DNA from 2 places in the Anoxybacillus sp. PDR2 genome. Region 1 is predicted to be linked to the other one. Evidence: riboswitches for the same ligand, from Rfam matches in the RefSeq annotation. Region 1 holds a riboswitch; the other holds the start of a gene.
The links. Region 1 has a riboswitch for S-adenosylmethionine ahead of GRQ40_RS05300 (hypothetical protein). Riboswitches for the same ligand answer to the same signal wherever they lie in the genome.

Region 1 (7,892 bases):
ATAAAGCAATTAATAACATCGGGTGATTTTCAAAAAGCAAAAGAATATATTGAGAATGAAGATAGAAATACTTTAGAGCAAGTTGTTCTTGAATTAGGATTTGATGAAGAGAGTATAAGTGCTTATTCATTTGTCTGTTATTTGATAAATAATAATGAGACTGCATATTATCATTACTTAGCTTCAGAGTTATTAAGTACTGCATTGTGCCATTTACCAGACGCTTACGCAAGTGCATTATACCATGCTAAAAGAGCAGTTGAATTAAGCCCTGAAGATGTTAGTTTGAAAGAACATTTGTTGTTATTCCATGACATTCCAGAAAAGTTAATTAGTAAACAAGAAGCTAAAGCAATTGCCCAAGAAATATTAAAGATAATGCCAAATAGCGAAGCTGCAAAAAATGTGTTACACAATGCATAAATTTAAAGACCTTGAAAGAGTCATAATACTCTTTCAAAGTCTTTTTTATAGGGGATGCAGTGCCGAATAACTCCCTTTGTAGTACAACATATACAAATAACCCTTGGAACTCCTGCATGATAATTTTTTATATTAATTTTGTGTGTATAAGATCAATATAAAAAGATGCCCTTTTGAAAAAATATTTTTAATAAAGAGTAAAGAGTTTTTATATGTGAAATGAAATTTTATCATGCTGACTCTGATTTTATCTGTATTATCAATGACAACGGCCAAACCGTATGAGCGAGCGGCAAACCGAATACGGTTACAAATGCGAATGGCAATATGTTTTACTATGCCACGAACTACCGCGGCGATGTCGTCCGCATTGTCGACGAAAACGGCACGAGGATCGCGAATTACTGCTACGACCCATGGGGCAAAGTGTTGTCGGTTTCGGAAAATGCGGCCGTGGCTGGACAACCGCTAGGATATGCAGGATATTATTATGATAGGGAAACGAAGCTGTACTACTTGCAAGCCCGCTATTATGATCCGGAGACGGCGAGGTTTATTTCGAGGGATGCGTATTCTGGAGATAAAGATAATCCATTAACACAAAATGGATACACGTATACGAATGATAATACGGTGATGCTGGTGGATCCGGATGGGAAGTTTGCTTGGATGATTCCTATCACTATTGTTGTAGGACAAGCTATTGCCGATGGTGTTGCAATAGGAGCAGGACTGTACATGGGGAAAAGTTTGCCCCTTAGAGGCCCTAAAAAAGGAAGCTTAACTTTAAGAGATAAGAAAGGAAAAGTTATACAACGAAGATATTATGATAGTGCGGGAAGGGCGAAAAAAGACATGGATTATAGCGATCACGGAAATCCGAAACACCACCCTTGGGGGCCTCATCGACATAAATGGAAATGGGACGGAAAAAAGCCTAAAAGAGGAGGAGCAGAACCAATGAATAAAGGAAGGAGGTAGGAGATAAAATATGAGTTTAGAAAGACTAATAGAACTTATAGAAATTGGACATGATATAGAATTTATCTATAATGATGAGCGTTATTCAATAACGAATACTCAAGTGGGTATTTGTTTTACAAAGTACTATAATTTGAATCATCAAGAATATACAAACGTAAGTGATTTTATAGATAATGCGTGGATTGGTGAAGAAAAATTAAAAGATATTGTATCTCAAATCGAAATCACTCATGTTTTTTAAATATTAAGTGTTCCTACTTTGAGAATAATAACAAAATCGTCTGTAACTATTCAGCTTATTACTAGATAAATTCTGGAATAATCAAAACCAAAAGGGTATTTTCAATGATGGAATCGCTCTTTTTAAGTTAAGGAGTCGACAATGCTGCGCATGAGGCAAAAATATGAACATCTTCGGGACTGCGAAACATGCCTGAAATCTGTTGTCTCGTTTTAGTTTAGGGGGTCAGCCACTTGTCGAAAAATCGAAGGGTTCACATATGATGACGCCGGCAATCTTCTCGAGGACGACCGCTACCAATACACATGGGACGGAGAAGGACGCCTGCTTTCAGTCAAAGACGTAAACGGCAACACGGTCGCCAGCTTCACGTATCGCCCAGATGGACGGAGAGAAACGAAAACGGTCAATGGCGTGACGTACCATTATCACTATGACGGTTCGGACTTAATCCGCATTACCAACGACAACGGCCAAACCGTATGGACGAGCGACAAACCGAATACGGTGACGAACCAAAACGGCGATCCGTTCTATTATGTCACCAACTACCGCGGCTATGTTATCCGCATTGTCGATGAAAATGGAACGACGGTCGCGAATTATAGCTATGATCCATGGGGAAAAGTACTTTCGGTTTCGGAAAATGCGGCAGTGACTGGACAGCCAATAGGATATGCAAGAGGGCATCAAACGGGAGGGATTCCGACAAATGTTGTTGAAGATGTAATGAAGAACGGCACTTCAAGAACAGTCATTAGAAACGGTGCAATTAGAATTATTTACAAACATAATGGTGTTAGAGTTGCCACTGAAGAACGAGGGAAAATCGTGATAGCTCCCATGCGATACTATTAGTGAAAGAGTAGGGTTCAGCGAATATTAGGAGGCAATGAAATGAGAAGGGATTATTATGAAAGAATTGAAAGAGCCGTCAAGTATATTCATGATCATTATGACGAGCCTATTCATCTTGATACATTAGCCAACGTTTCCCATTTTTCGAAATATCATTTTAATCGTATCTTCACTTCGATTGTTGGAATGACACCGATGTCTTATGTGAAAAAAATTCGTCTGCAAAAGTCGGTGTATTACTTAACTGAAACGACTAAATCTATCTTGGAAATCTCCAATCTCTGTGGTTTTGGCTCCGTTTCAAATTTTAATGCTGCTTTTAAACAACATTTTCACATGGTTCCCAGTGACGTAAGAAAAAAACATCAAAATCGCAATATTTCATTAGATATAAGCAAGAATCAAGAAGAATGGTCTGCTCCGATCCGTTATACTTACGCTAACCATCATTTATTAAGGAGAATATGGAGCATGAATATAATGATTAAAGAGCTTCCTGACTATGAAGTGGCTTTTGTTAGGCATGTGGGTAGTTATTTAGAAACGTATTATGCATGGAATCAATTAAACGAATGGGCAAACCGAAACGGATTGTATCCGCCAGAGCACGATTTTATTGGCATCTCATTGGATGATCCACTTGTTGTAGAAGAATTTGCTTGCCGCTATGATGCGTGTGTGACGCTGCCGACCGGTTTCAAGGGAGATGAAGATCCCGATATTCAATATAAAACAATACCTGGCGGATTATATGCCTTATATCAGTTTTACGATACGATTGATAAATTAGCGATTGCGTATCAAAGTTTATTTGGACAGTGGTTGCCAAATAGTGAGTATGATGCGGATGATAGGCCGTGCCTAGAATTTTGTATGAATAATCCAGAAACAGATCCGGAAGGAAAGTGTAAAGTTCATTTATATGTCCCTATAAAAGAAAGGGGATCATCTAGCGGGGGCTAGGAATAGGACGAATGATCTGGCGACGATGGTCGATCGTAATGAAGAAGTCCTTGTTATTTCGATGTTATGAATCCTAGTTTTTGGAAATTAAAAAATGGTTGTCATTTCCATAAAATAATGGTAGCATAGGAATAACTGAATAAGTCTTATCAAGAGTGAACGAGAGATCGGGCTCAATGACTTCACAGCAACCTGCGCTTGACGCAAGGTGCTCCTACCCGCAAAGCGCTTCGCTTTGAATGATAAGGACGGCTTCAAGCTCTTTTCGCGTCATTCATGGCGGAAAGAGCTTTTTATTTTGGCAGAGCCGTTTGTGACCATCCTTATTGAGAAAGGGGCGAGAATGATGAGCGAAACGATCCGCAGGTACATGGCGTGCCATATGAAAGCTGCTTCATTCGCTTTACATGTTGCCAACGGTGTAAAACGTCAGCTTTGTCAATGGGATTCTACAGCGATTTTTTACATTGATCACCATACGAACTTTTTTCTATTGTATGGGCAAGCATTTGGAAAACCGTTTCAACTGTTACTTACGTTGGCGGAAGTGGAAGTGTTCAAAGCAGAAGAGCCCTATGCGCTCGATCGTTACATTTGGCGGGAGCTAAGAGAGCAAGGGCTGCCGGTCGGGCAGATTGATTAAAAACGTTAGAAAAGAAAAAGGAGAGGGAGCTATGGAAGTCGAAATAGATGAGCATGCTGGTATTCGAGGAAAAGACATGGAAACGAATGTCAGCGGAATGAGATTGACTCAGCGAAATGGGCGGTTCTTGTCTCCTAAATGGCATGTCGCTATGCTCATTGATCCTTTCGAAACCTTTACCTTAGTGAGAGGGAGTGAAACAAGAAAAAGGACGGTTGCCATCGCTTAGGGTACCGCTCATGAGGAAAAACGGTAGGGCCTTTATTTTTTCTTCGGCACGAGCAGCAAATGGCCGGAATTCTCAAATCGGTAAAGTAAAAAGAGAAAAACAAGCGTCCCGATGTAAAGCGGGACCTTGTTTGGGATTTTCATGTTACGATCTTTGATTAGAGGGAACGATCGATATGATCTATTATTTTGTTGTTAATAAAATCTCAGGAAACGGAAAAGGGCTGAAAGTTTGGAAAAAGGTTGAAAAGCTGCTTCAAGAGAAGCAGGTAAATTATCAAGTTCGTTTTACAGAACGTCCAAAACATGCGGTAGAAATAGTGAAGGAGTTTTCTTCTAAAGCATGCAATGCGGTTGTCGCCGTTGGCGGCGATGGCACAATCCACGATGTGGCAAACGGGCTCATTCATTCGAATATACCTTTAGGGATTATTCCGGCAGGGTCAGGAAATGATTTAGCAAGGGCTCTTGATATACCGATGGACTATAAAAGGGCGTTGGAACGTATTTTAAGAGGAAAGAAAAGAAAAATGGACGTTGGAAAAATTGGCGAAGAATACTGCATGACTGTAACGGGAATCGGATTTGACGGCAAAGTGGCCGAAATCAACAATACCGCTAAATATAAAGATTTATTAAATCTCGTTAGGTTAGGCGATCTTTCCTATGGATTGAGCGTTTTGCATGCTTTATTCCAATATCGTCCCGTCCGCATTCAATTAAAAATTGACGGGGAGGTTCAATCTTTTTCAAATGTATGGTTCATTGCCATTGCTAATACTCCGAATTACGGCGGAGGGATTAAAATATGTCCGGATGCTTGTTACGATGACGGACTTTTTGACATTTGTATCGTACATAGCGTCACAAAATGGGAGCTGTTACGCACGTTTCCAAAAGCGTATAAAGGAAAGCATGTTTCACATCCAAGTGTCACCATGATCAAAGGAAAACAGGTAGAAATTATCGCTGAACCGCCGATAATTGTCCAAAGCGATGGCGAGATTCTCACGAAAACTCCAGTGAATGTAACGATTCAGAAGGAGGCGTTGCTAATTATGTGACCCTCCCGCAGGCAAAAAAGCTGTTCAAGCCATTTATTTTCATCTAAGGAACGCTTTGTGGGCAAATGAATAGGTTCACTGGCGTTTCTTGTTCGAGAGAAGAAGCAGGAAGATCATTCTGTTTTTTAGTAGCATAATAGATCATCAGCACTGGGGAAATGATATATTTATACTATTTTATAAATTCTAAAAATTAATTGAAAAATAGTGGAAAAAGTGATTAAATAAATGGTAAGTAGTATACATTTCAATGATCATGCTTAAAGGATTCGTTGCACGAAATTATAGAAACGATGTTTCTTATTACAAAACAATAAGGGGTGTGAGGATTGCTCGCCACAGAATTTTTATCAGAATTAAAGGCGATTTTGCGCGACAGCCACGTTCAAGTAGAAGAAGATGTGGGACATCCGCTGGGAAATAGCGGTCGGGTCACCGTTTATCCGCAGTCGGAAGAGGAGATTTCCAATGTTTTAATGTATGCAGACAACCATGGAAAAAAAGTAACGATTGTCGGCGGCGGAACGAAGAGAGGATTTGGCGGGGGAACGGAAGTCGCCGATCTTTTGCTTTCACTGGCGGAATATAAAGGAGTTGTCGAGCATAACGTTGGTGACATGACATTAACGGTTAAAGCGGGGACACCGTTTCAATCTTTGCAGGAATATTTAGCCGAATATAACCAAACGATCGCGTTGGATCCGATATGGCCAGAATATGCCACGATTGGTGGAGCTATTGCAGCGAACGACAGTGGTCCGAAACGATTTCGTTATGGTTCTGCTCGCGACAGCGTCATTGGAATGAGAATTGTTTACCCGAATGGAACGGTTATCCGCTCGGGAGGCAAAGTGGTTAAAAATGTGGCTGGCTATGATATGAACAAGCTGTTTATCGGTTCTATGGGGACGCTCGGAGTGATATCGGAAGTAACGTTGAAGCTTCGCCCGCTTCCGAAATATGAAAGCCTTATTCTATTATCCTTTCAAGAAGGAAAGATGGAAGAAATACGCGCTTTTGCTGTGGAATTGCTAGATTCGTTGATGGAACCGACATCCCTGGAATTGTTAAGCCCTTCTTTATCGGAGCGGTTAACAGGGAATCATGCTTATACAGTAGCGATCAGCTTTGAAGATGTCGAAAGCGCTGTCCATTACCAGGAGAATTTTGTCAAGCGCATTCAGCCAGCCAAAACAAACATAACGATTTTACCATTAAAAGAAGCGCGAGCATTTTGGAGACAATTTTACACCATCGCTCCGAATGGGAGGGAAAGCGGAAGCAGCAACGAAATAGAGGCTGCTTTGAAAATCGGCGTTGTCAATCTCGATGCTCTTCAAGTCATAAAAGCAAGCCATATTTTACAAGACGCTATGAATATAGCTGTTGAGGCGCATGGCGGTCTTGGGCATGGACTATGTCAAATATATATCAAAGGGACGGGCGAAGAGGTTGTTGCTGCCATTGAGCGGCTTCGTCAGTTTGTGATCCCGCTTGGCGGATACGTGATTGTGAAACATTTGCCGTTGGCGCTTCGGCAAAAAGTAGAGGTTTGGGGTGAAAAACCGTCTTATTTCTTCCTATTAGAAGGTATTAAAACAAAAATAGATCCCCATTCTACTCTTAATCATGGACGATTTGTAGGAGGGATATAATGTGAGTGTAAGAGAGAACGATGTAAAACAAGCACCGGCATGTACAGCGGCGAGCTTGGGGAATTATCTTTGGAATGACCCTCCTGATGAAAGCAAATGGGCCGATTGTGTTCATTGCGGCATGTGCTTGGAATCCTGTCCAACTTATGAACAAACGGGGCAAGAACAGCATTCTCCGCGCGGGCGCGTCCATCTGATTAAATCGGTTGCCGAAGGAAAGCTGGAAGTGAATGAAGCGTTTGCCGATCCGGTTTTTGCGTGTCTTGATTGCCGCGCGTGTACGACCGCTTGTCCTGCTGATGTCGATGTCGGAGGGTTGATCGAAGAGGCGCGCGGACAAATTCGTCAAGCGATGCCATTGACCGGATGGAAAGGAGCGGTAAGCAAATTTTTTCTTGAGGGGGTATTTCCGCATGCGAATCGCTTGCATTTATTAGGGAGGTTGTTGAAGTTTTACCAAACGAGCGGGTTGCAAAAGATGGCGCGTAAGACGCGGCTGATTCATATGATGCCGGAGCATTTAGTGGAAATGGAAGCGATTTTACCGAAAGTCAAACAGCCGGTTCGCCAAAAATACAAACAGGCCGGCATGATTCAAGCGAAAGGGGAAACGAAGCGGACGGTTGCCCTTTTAACTGGATGTGTCATGGATGTGATGTTCAGTGATATAAATGAAGCGACGATTCGTGTATTAACCCGCAATGGAAATAATGTGACAATCCCACAAAATCAAACGTGTTGTGGAGCGCTGCATGTTCATGCCGGCGACCGCGAAACAGGAAGAAAGCTGGCGAAGCAGAATATCGAAGCGTTTAAAGATGCCGATACAGTCA
Region 2 (7,892 bases), 1.2 Mb from region 1:
GCAGAAATCGAGGACAGCCGGGTGGTATTGCGGGTTAATCGCGAGAGGGTAGCTGAAGTGTCGGCGCATTTCTTGCAGCATTTCCACGTTCATGATATTAACATTCAAGATCCGCCGATGGAAGAAGTGATTACGCGCGCCTTTCAGGAGGAGTTATCCCATGGTTCGTAAATATGCTGCTCTTTTACGGATGAAGTACATGGAAATGCTGGCTTACCGCCTAGCTACGATTGTATGGATGACCGGGGCTATCACTCAGCCCTTGATTACGATGGCTGTTTGGATCAACATTGATCCATCGCAAAGCGATGCGTTCTTTTTTTACTTTATGGCCGTGATTTTTGTAGAAAGAATGACAAGTGCATGGGATGTTTGGGAGCTCGATCGCGAAATTCGCGAAGGGACATTTTCCAACTATATCATCCGGCCGTTGCATCCGATCCATTGGGCGATTGCGGAGAATGTAGTGTATAAGCTATTGTTTCTTGTTATCTTAATACCGATATGGGCGGGGGCGGCGCTATTTGTGCCGGCACTGCACGTTGAGATATCAGTGAGTCAGCTGTTGTTATTTTTGGCGGCGGTGTTGATGGGCGCGCTGCTTCGTTTCTTGCTTAGCTATACTTGCGGGCTGCTTGGTTTTTGGGTAACAAAAGTTGCGGCTATCTACAGCGTGCTGGAAGTTATCTCTTTATTTTTATCAGGGAGAATTGCGCCATTATCGATGCTTCCACCGCTTTTGCAGCAATGGAGCATTTTCCTGCCCTTTCGTTACATGATCGGTTTTCCGATTGATCTGATCAACCAAGCCGCTAATGGTCATGAGGTGCGCCAAGGCTTTGTGATCGCATCGGTTTGGGCTGTGATATTCATCATGGCGCTTCAATGGATCTGGAAAGCGGGATTAAAGAAAAATCAAGCGGTAGGTGGTTGAGCATGGGCAGATACTGGCGAATTTTCCGCGAATTTTTCCGGGCGTGCTTTGTTGAAGAGCTGGAATATCGCAGCGAGTTTCTCGGGAATCTGATTTCCAGCTTTTTGGGCATTGGGATTGCGATTTTGACTATCAACATCTTTTTTTATCAGACCGATCGGCTTGGGGGATGGACATATGCGGATGTACTTGTGCTGCTCGGCGTCTTTAATACATTGAAAGGCTGGATCGATTTTGCTTTGCGTCCCAATATGCCGCGTTTGCTTGAGCATGTTTGCCGCGGCACGCTTGATTATATTTTAACCAAGCCTGTTGATAGCATGTTTTATGTGAGCTTTCGTCATTTAGTGTTTTGGCGTTTGATTGATGTTGCTCTTGGTCTCGGTCTGATCGTCTATGGACTAGCGGAAAAGCATTATATGCCATCATTGGTTGATATACTCGTTTTTCTTATCACGATGGCTTCGTCGCTCGTATTGATTTATTCGTTATGGATGATGCTGATGACGACGTCGTTTTGGGTGATCCGCATTGATGATTTATCTTTTATTTTTGATTCCTTCTTTGAAACAGCGCGGTTTCCGATCGGCATGTACCGCGGCTGGGTGCGCGTGATTTTGACTTATGTGCTGCCAGCGGCGGTAATTACGAATATGCCGGCTTTATCGTTGCTGGGAAAATGGAATATGGCGACTGCGCTTATTGCTGGATTGCTGGCTGTTGTGTTTTTATGGCTGGCACGTCGCTTTTGGCGGTTTGCATTGCGTTCGTATACAAGTGCAAGCAGCTGAGGAAAGCGCAAGGTAGAGAAAACGGATGGACATAATGGAGCAAAAGATGAAAGGGAGCGCGCATATCGCTCCCTCTTAGTGTTATACTTGTACATAAGTATATATTTAAAGGAGGGGATTGGGATGTGCGGACGTTTTTCGTTGGCGGCTGATATGGAGCAGTTGCAAGCGTTGTTTCATTTTGTTTTTCCTGAACCGCTATCGCCCCGTTTTAACATCGCGCCAAGCCAAGCGGTGCTGACGGTTGTTGAAGAGAATGGGATAAGGATCGGAAAAATGATGAGGTGGGGGCTCGTGCCCGCTTGGGCGAATGATCCGAAAATCGGCTGGAAGATGATCAATGCGAGAGGCGAGACCGTCGATGAAAAAGCGAGTTTTCGTCAAGCGTTGAAACGGCGCCGTTGTTTAATTTTAGCGGACGGATTTTACGAATGGAAAAAGGAAGGGACGAACAAAATTCCGTATCGTTTTACGTTGCGAAATGGTGAGCCTTTTGCTTTTGCAGGGCTGTGGGAAAAATGGGACAAGCAAGGGACGGCGTTGTATACATGTACCATTATTACAACGGAAGCAAATGAATTGGTCAGCCCCATTCATGAGCGGATGCCGGTCATTTTGCCGCCAGAGCAGCATGAAGCATGGCTGGATGCAAAGCTAGAGGATACCGATTATGTGAAATCGTTGCTTAAGCCATATGCCGCGGCAAAGATGAGCATGTATGAAGTAGATTCGATTGTCAATTCACCGAAAAATGATGTTCGTGCATGTCTGGAGCCGATTCATAGTCAATGAGAGGAAGGGAACTTGCACGTTCTTGTCCTTTTAAGGACGAAATGAATGATCTTTGGAAGAGTGTCGGTTGGGAAAATATGTATGATCTTGCCGTTGTCATCGATTCGTGTGATCAAGGTGAACTCTTTTTCGAGACTCGGCCGCCCGACTCTACTAGATGACATTGAGGAAACTTACCTTCGGAAGGTTTGTTTTAGGGATTGAAGCATGGGGGAACGCTAGCGGAAACAGAAGATCCGCCGGCGTTTTTTATTGAAGGAGAAAGCGGGAACGCTTTTAGGAAGAACAAGATAGCAGACAGGACGAACACTTATTGGAGATGCTTTTGGGCATATCTAATCAACGGATAGCTTAACAGCAGCAAAGCAATGATAAACGCGATCACACCCAACCAATGAAAATGCATCTAAAAACAACCTCCTGCTGTCCCCGCCAAGCTCGACCCTACATAATAAAATAGCAGATAAAGAGAAGCTGCTTGCGCTTTATAGAGCCTTGTGCATTTGCCAATCCATGTGCTGGCGATCGAATGGCAGCCAAACGTAAATAGTGAAAGCCCAATCAGCTTTATCGCAACAGAAGGAATAAGGGGAATAGCGGCACCGAGAATGGTCCATGTGACCGATAGACTTAATGTGGGCGCATATCCAGATAAATCGGCTTTTTTTCCCATATAAACAGAGCTGAAGCTTCCGAATAAGTACACCATAAACAAAAATCCAAGCACGGATAGACTTAATGAGTATGGCGGTTCACTTAATAAAAAGCTAATATAGTTGTACAGCGTCACAAACTCTCCCATAAATAAAAAGCCGAGCATAATCAGCGACATCAGCGGTTTATGGCGCAAATGGACAACATAGGCCGCCAAAGCCGTTTTGCCGCTAGACGGCTTTGGGGCAGAATGGCGCGGCGCCGGCAGGATCACGGCGAAAATAACGCTTAATAAAAGCGAAAAGGCTCCTATGGAAAACAGTGCGGTCCGCCATGAAAACCAATCGGTTAATAGCCTGATCGCTATTCGTCCAGCCATGCCTCCAATGCTGGTTCCGCTAAATAAAGCCCCATCGCTTTGCCAATTCCTTCTGCTTGAAATTCCTCCGTAATATAAGCCATTGTTAAAGAGGGGACGTCGGCAGCTGCCATACCGAGTAACGCGCGCGCAAGCACAAGAGAAGGAAAGTGGGAGAGTAGCGTGCTTGCCATCGTTAATAACGATGTTAACAGCAACGAGATGGTCATCACTCTCTTTTTTCCAGCGCGATCCGAGTACTCGCGGCAAGGAGAATGATAATGGCTAATGCACCGGTCGATACAGACATGGCTAAGCTAGCTGAAGCGGCAGAAATGTGAAAGGTTTTTGCGAACAGCGGCAAGAGCGGCTGAGCCGTATATAAGCTGGCGAAGGTGACAAAACCGCCCAAAAACAGCGCCTAGCTTGCTTTGCTAGATTCTGTACTGCCTCCTTGAATGTGTATCAATAGTTCTCGCCTCTTTATTGTTCTTCGATCTATTTTTACTATAATGGTTCGATGGCGAAACGTCTATTTCCATGCTGTGAAAAAGACACACGCCGTGAGGAGACGGCGTGTATGGGAGAAGTTATTGTTTTCGTTCCAGCATCCATTTTGGCTTTCCAAAGCCTTTGAAATTTTGGTCGATCACTTTTTCAAATTCTTTTGATTGAACCACTGCTTGGATATCTTTGACAAACGGTTGATTTAAATCTTTTGTATTCACAACGATGCGATTGCGATAATCATCCGGCATATTTTCTAGGGCAAGAGCGTCATTTAAGTCCATTTTTGCCGCTAAAGCGAAGTTGCCGGGCACCGCCGCCAAATCGACGCTTTCAACTGTCCGCGGCAATTGCCCTGCTTCAATCGGTTTAAATTTAAGGTGCTTGACATTTTCTTTGATATCTTTTTCCGAAACAGTGAGCGGATTGACGGATGAGTCAAGCTGGATCAGTTTTTGGTCTTGTAAGATTAGTAGTGCTCTTGCCAGGTTCGTAGGATCATTCGGAATCGCCATTTCGCTTCCATCCTTGATTTCATTTAGTGATTTAAATTTTTTTGAATAAATCCCCATTGGAGCAGTTGGAACAATAATGACTTCAGAAAGATCAAGATGATGCTCTTTAGCGAATGTCTCCATATAAATTTTATGCTGGAATAAATTAGCGTCTAAATCGCCATTGGCTAAAGCTAAATTTGGTTGAATGTAGTCGCTGAATTCCACTACTTTGACTTTATATCCTTTCTTTTCTAACAGCGGTTTGATCGCTTGGTTGACCATGTCGCTGTATGGACCGGAAGTTGCGCCAATCGTCAGCTCTTTTTTCTGCGTGCTTCCGGAAGCAGCTTCTTTATTGCCGCATGCCGCTAAAAGTGAAAAGGAAAGAAGGCAAATAAGTAAAACCAGTCGTTTTTTCATGTTGAAATCCCCCTTGATTATTTTATCGATTGCGTTGTTTTTTACCGTTTATCGACAAGACGGGCGATGCGTTCACCGCTAAATTGAATGATTTGAACAAGACAAATTAAAACAACGATCGTTGTAATCATCACCGTATTGTCATAGCGATAATAGCCAAAACGGATCGCTAAGTCGCCAATGCCCCCGCCGCCGACAATGCCGGCCATGGCAGAATATCCGACTAAGCTAATCGTTGTAATGGTGATCCCGTGGACGATGCCCGGGCGAGCTTCCGACAGCAGTACATCTTTAATAATCATCCACGGCGTAGCCCCAACGGCAATTGCTGCTTCAATCACTCCCTTCTCAATTTCTCGCAATGAGGTTTCTACCATTCTTGCGAAAAAAGGAATGGCGGCAACCGACAGCGAGACAGAGGCAGCAGTAGGACCGATGGTGGTTCCGGTAATCAGTCTTGTCAGCGGCAGCAGCCCGACGAGCAAGATGACAAACGGAATCGAACGAATCAGATTGACCGCAAAGCCTAGAACGGATTTGACGATGTTATTTTCTAAAAAAAGGCCCCGATCCGTGACGAAAAGCAGAATCCCCAACGGAAGTCCAATAAGGATCGCGATACAAAGAGAGATGGCGACCATATAAATCGTTTCTAAAAACGCTTTGTTTAGTTCAGGAATAAGATCGATAAGAGCATTAAGCAGCATGCGCAATCACTTCCAATCCATTGGTTCTTTCGGAAATATAATCGAGCGCTCGTTCAATTTCTTTGCGCTCTCCTGTCAGCTCCATGATAAAGACGCCGAGCGGGATGTTTTGAATATATTCGATTTTCCCGTGTAAGATATTGCCTTTCACTTTAAAGGTTTGCAACATATCGGAAACGATCGCTTCTTCGGCGCTCTCTCCCTTGAATAAAATTTTCACCATCGTTCCTGTCCGTTTTTGCAACAGATGGTCAGGAACTTCAAATTGCAGGATGCTATTGATGAAAGATTTCGTTAATTCCTCCTTTGGATTGGTAAAAAGCTCATATACCGTTCCTAATTCTATAATTTTTCCATTTTGCATAACCGCGACGCGATCGCATATATCTTTCACTACCTCCATTTCATGGGTAATCAATACAATAGTGATGCCTAATTCGCGATTAATTTTTTTCAACAGTGTCAAAATGGATTTGGTTGTGCTTGGATCGAGTGCCGATGTTGCTTCATCGCACAAAAGGACATTGGGATCATTCGCAAGCGCCCGCGCGATGCCGACTCGCTGTTTTTGTCCGCCGCTCAACTGGGCAGGGTAGGCATCTCGCTTGTCAGACAGACCGACTATGTCTAGCAACTCATTGACTCGTTTCTCTATTTCCTCCTTCGGTTTGTTAGCGGCTTTTAAAGCGAATGCGATATTTTCAAAAACTGTTTTTGAACTGACAAGATAAAAATGTTGAAAAATCATTCCGATTTTTAGACGCGCTTGCCGTAGCTGTTCGCTGTTTAAAGATGTTAAATCAACGCCGTCTATCATAATTTGTCCAGATGTCGGCCGCTCCAAAAGGTTGAGGCAGCGCAGCAACGTGCTTTTGCCGGCGCCGCTATAGCCGATGACGCCAAAAATTTCTCCAGCTTGGATGGTCAAAGAGACGTGATCGACGCCGATGACTTGCCTGTTTTTCGATGTGTAAATTTTAGTTACATCCTTGATTTCAATCATCACTTTCCCCCCTGAGAGTCGAGCTTTTTTAAAAAGAATGGAATTTGCAAAAAGTCTCGCGATGGCTCTTTTCATATGGTAACGAAAATTTTTGCATGGACCTCCATATAAAAGAAAAAACCTCTTTCACTCAGAAAGAGGCATCGGTATGTAAATACCAGACTTATCTTTCAGAATGAAAGCCATTCTGCAGGATGTGGCACCGTTCCCGATTGCGGGAGGTTGCCGGACGTCATTGGGCCTGTTCCCTCGGTCGCTCTTGATAAGCGGTTTGTTTATGGAATTTTTATACTCATCATAATTCCGATAAAGCTGATTGTCAATATCGGTTTTTATGAAAAAAAGATAAAAACGCTTACATTATAGGGAAAATAAGAAAAAATTTTTATTTATAGATGGCCCGAAAGTAAATCTATATTTGTCCACAAAAGGAGAAGAGAGAACGACAAAGCGATCGTCAACTTTTAGGATTTTTTCTCTAAGCTATGAGAGGGCGAATCTGACTTTCTTTCTTGACGATTGACAGTTGCTTATTTTTTTGATAAGTTGAATATGTTAAATCGTAATTATTACGATTTAATGGTGTATCAAATATTTTCAGTTTGGAGGGATCTTAGGCATGAGAGTAAAAGTTGTTTTACAGTGCACAGAGACAGGTGACCGTAACTATATCACGACAAAAAATAAACGAAATAATCCAGAGCGCTTAGAATTAAGAAAATATTCACCACGTTTAAAGCGCTATACGCTGCATCGCGAAACGAAGTAGCGCTTTGCTGAAAATAATCTAAAGGAAGTGATTCTCAAATGAAGCCAGGCATTCATCCTAACTATCAAAAAGTGGTTTTTATGGATGTCAACAGTGAATATAAATTTTTAAGCGGATCGACCAAATCTTCTAACGAAACGATCGTATGGGAAGACGGGAATACATATCCGCTTATTAAAGTGGAAATTAGTTCAGATACGCACCCCTTTTATACTGGGAAACAAAAATTTACGGACCGTCGCGGAAGAGCTGAACAATTTATGAAAAAATATCATTTGCAGCAGCAAGATAAATAATGGAAGGATAAAGCCGTACGAGACCGACCGGGAGCCAATGGTTTTATTGATGAGGGAGAAAAAATTGTTTCTCATAAACTGTTGAGTAAAAAAAGAGGATTTCTATATAAACCCAGTCTGCCTTTCCAGATGCGCCCGTTTAAAATTTTACTGGGATGAATTGA

Region 2: another riboswitch for S-adenosylmethionine. It lies ahead of GRQ40_RS10975 (methionine ABC transporter ATP-binding protein); the one in region 1 lies ahead of GRQ40_RS05300 (hypothetical protein).

What each region holds. Positions count from the first base shown of each region.
Region 1 is NZ_CP047158.1:1,084,875-1,092,766, forward strand. Features, by position in the region: gene GRQ40_RS05275 (hypothetical protein) at 1-423, shown strand, start outside; gene GRQ40_RS05280 (RHS repeat-associated core domain-containing protein) at 751-1,404, shown strand; gene GRQ40_RS05285 (hypothetical protein) at 1,415-1,648, shown strand; partial or broken gene GRQ40_RS18950 (hypothetical protein) at 1,892-1,996, shown strand; gene GRQ40_RS05290 (hypothetical protein) at 2,063-2,506, shown strand; gene GRQ40_RS05295 (AraC family transcriptional regulator) at 2,546-3,469, shown strand; SAM riboswitch class I at 3,613-3,718, shown strand; gene GRQ40_RS05300 (hypothetical protein) at 3,768-4,112, shown strand; gene GRQ40_RS05305 (hypothetical protein) at 4,144-4,341, shown strand; gene GRQ40_RS05310 (diacylglycerol/lipid kinase family protein) at 4,517-5,404, shown strand; gene GRQ40_RS05315 (FAD-binding oxidoreductase) at 5,734-7,059, shown strand; gene GRQ40_RS05320 ((Fe-S)-binding protein) at 7,061-7,892, shown strand, end outside.
Region 2 is NZ_CP047158.1:2,296,342-2,304,233, reverse strand. Features, by position in the region: gene GRQ40_RS11010 (ABC transporter ATP-binding protein) at 1-171, shown strand, start outside; gene GRQ40_RS11005 (ABC transporter permease) at 161-934, shown strand; gene GRQ40_RS11000 (ABC transporter permease) at 937-1,725, shown strand; gene GRQ40_RS10995 (SOS response-associated peptidase) at 1,849-2,517, shown strand; partial or broken gene GRQ40_RS10990 (MFS transporter) at 2,828-3,947, opposite strand; gene GRQ40_RS10985 (MetQ/NlpA family ABC transporter substrate-binding protein) at 4,120-4,953, opposite strand; gene GRQ40_RS10980 (methionine ABC transporter permease) at 4,995-5,660, opposite strand; gene GRQ40_RS10975 (methionine ABC transporter ATP-binding protein) at 5,650-6,663, opposite strand; SAM riboswitch class I at 6,824-6,932, opposite strand; gene rpmG (50S ribosomal protein L33) at 7,283-7,432, shown strand; gene GRQ40_RS10965 (type B 50S ribosomal protein L31) at 7,471-7,728, shown strand.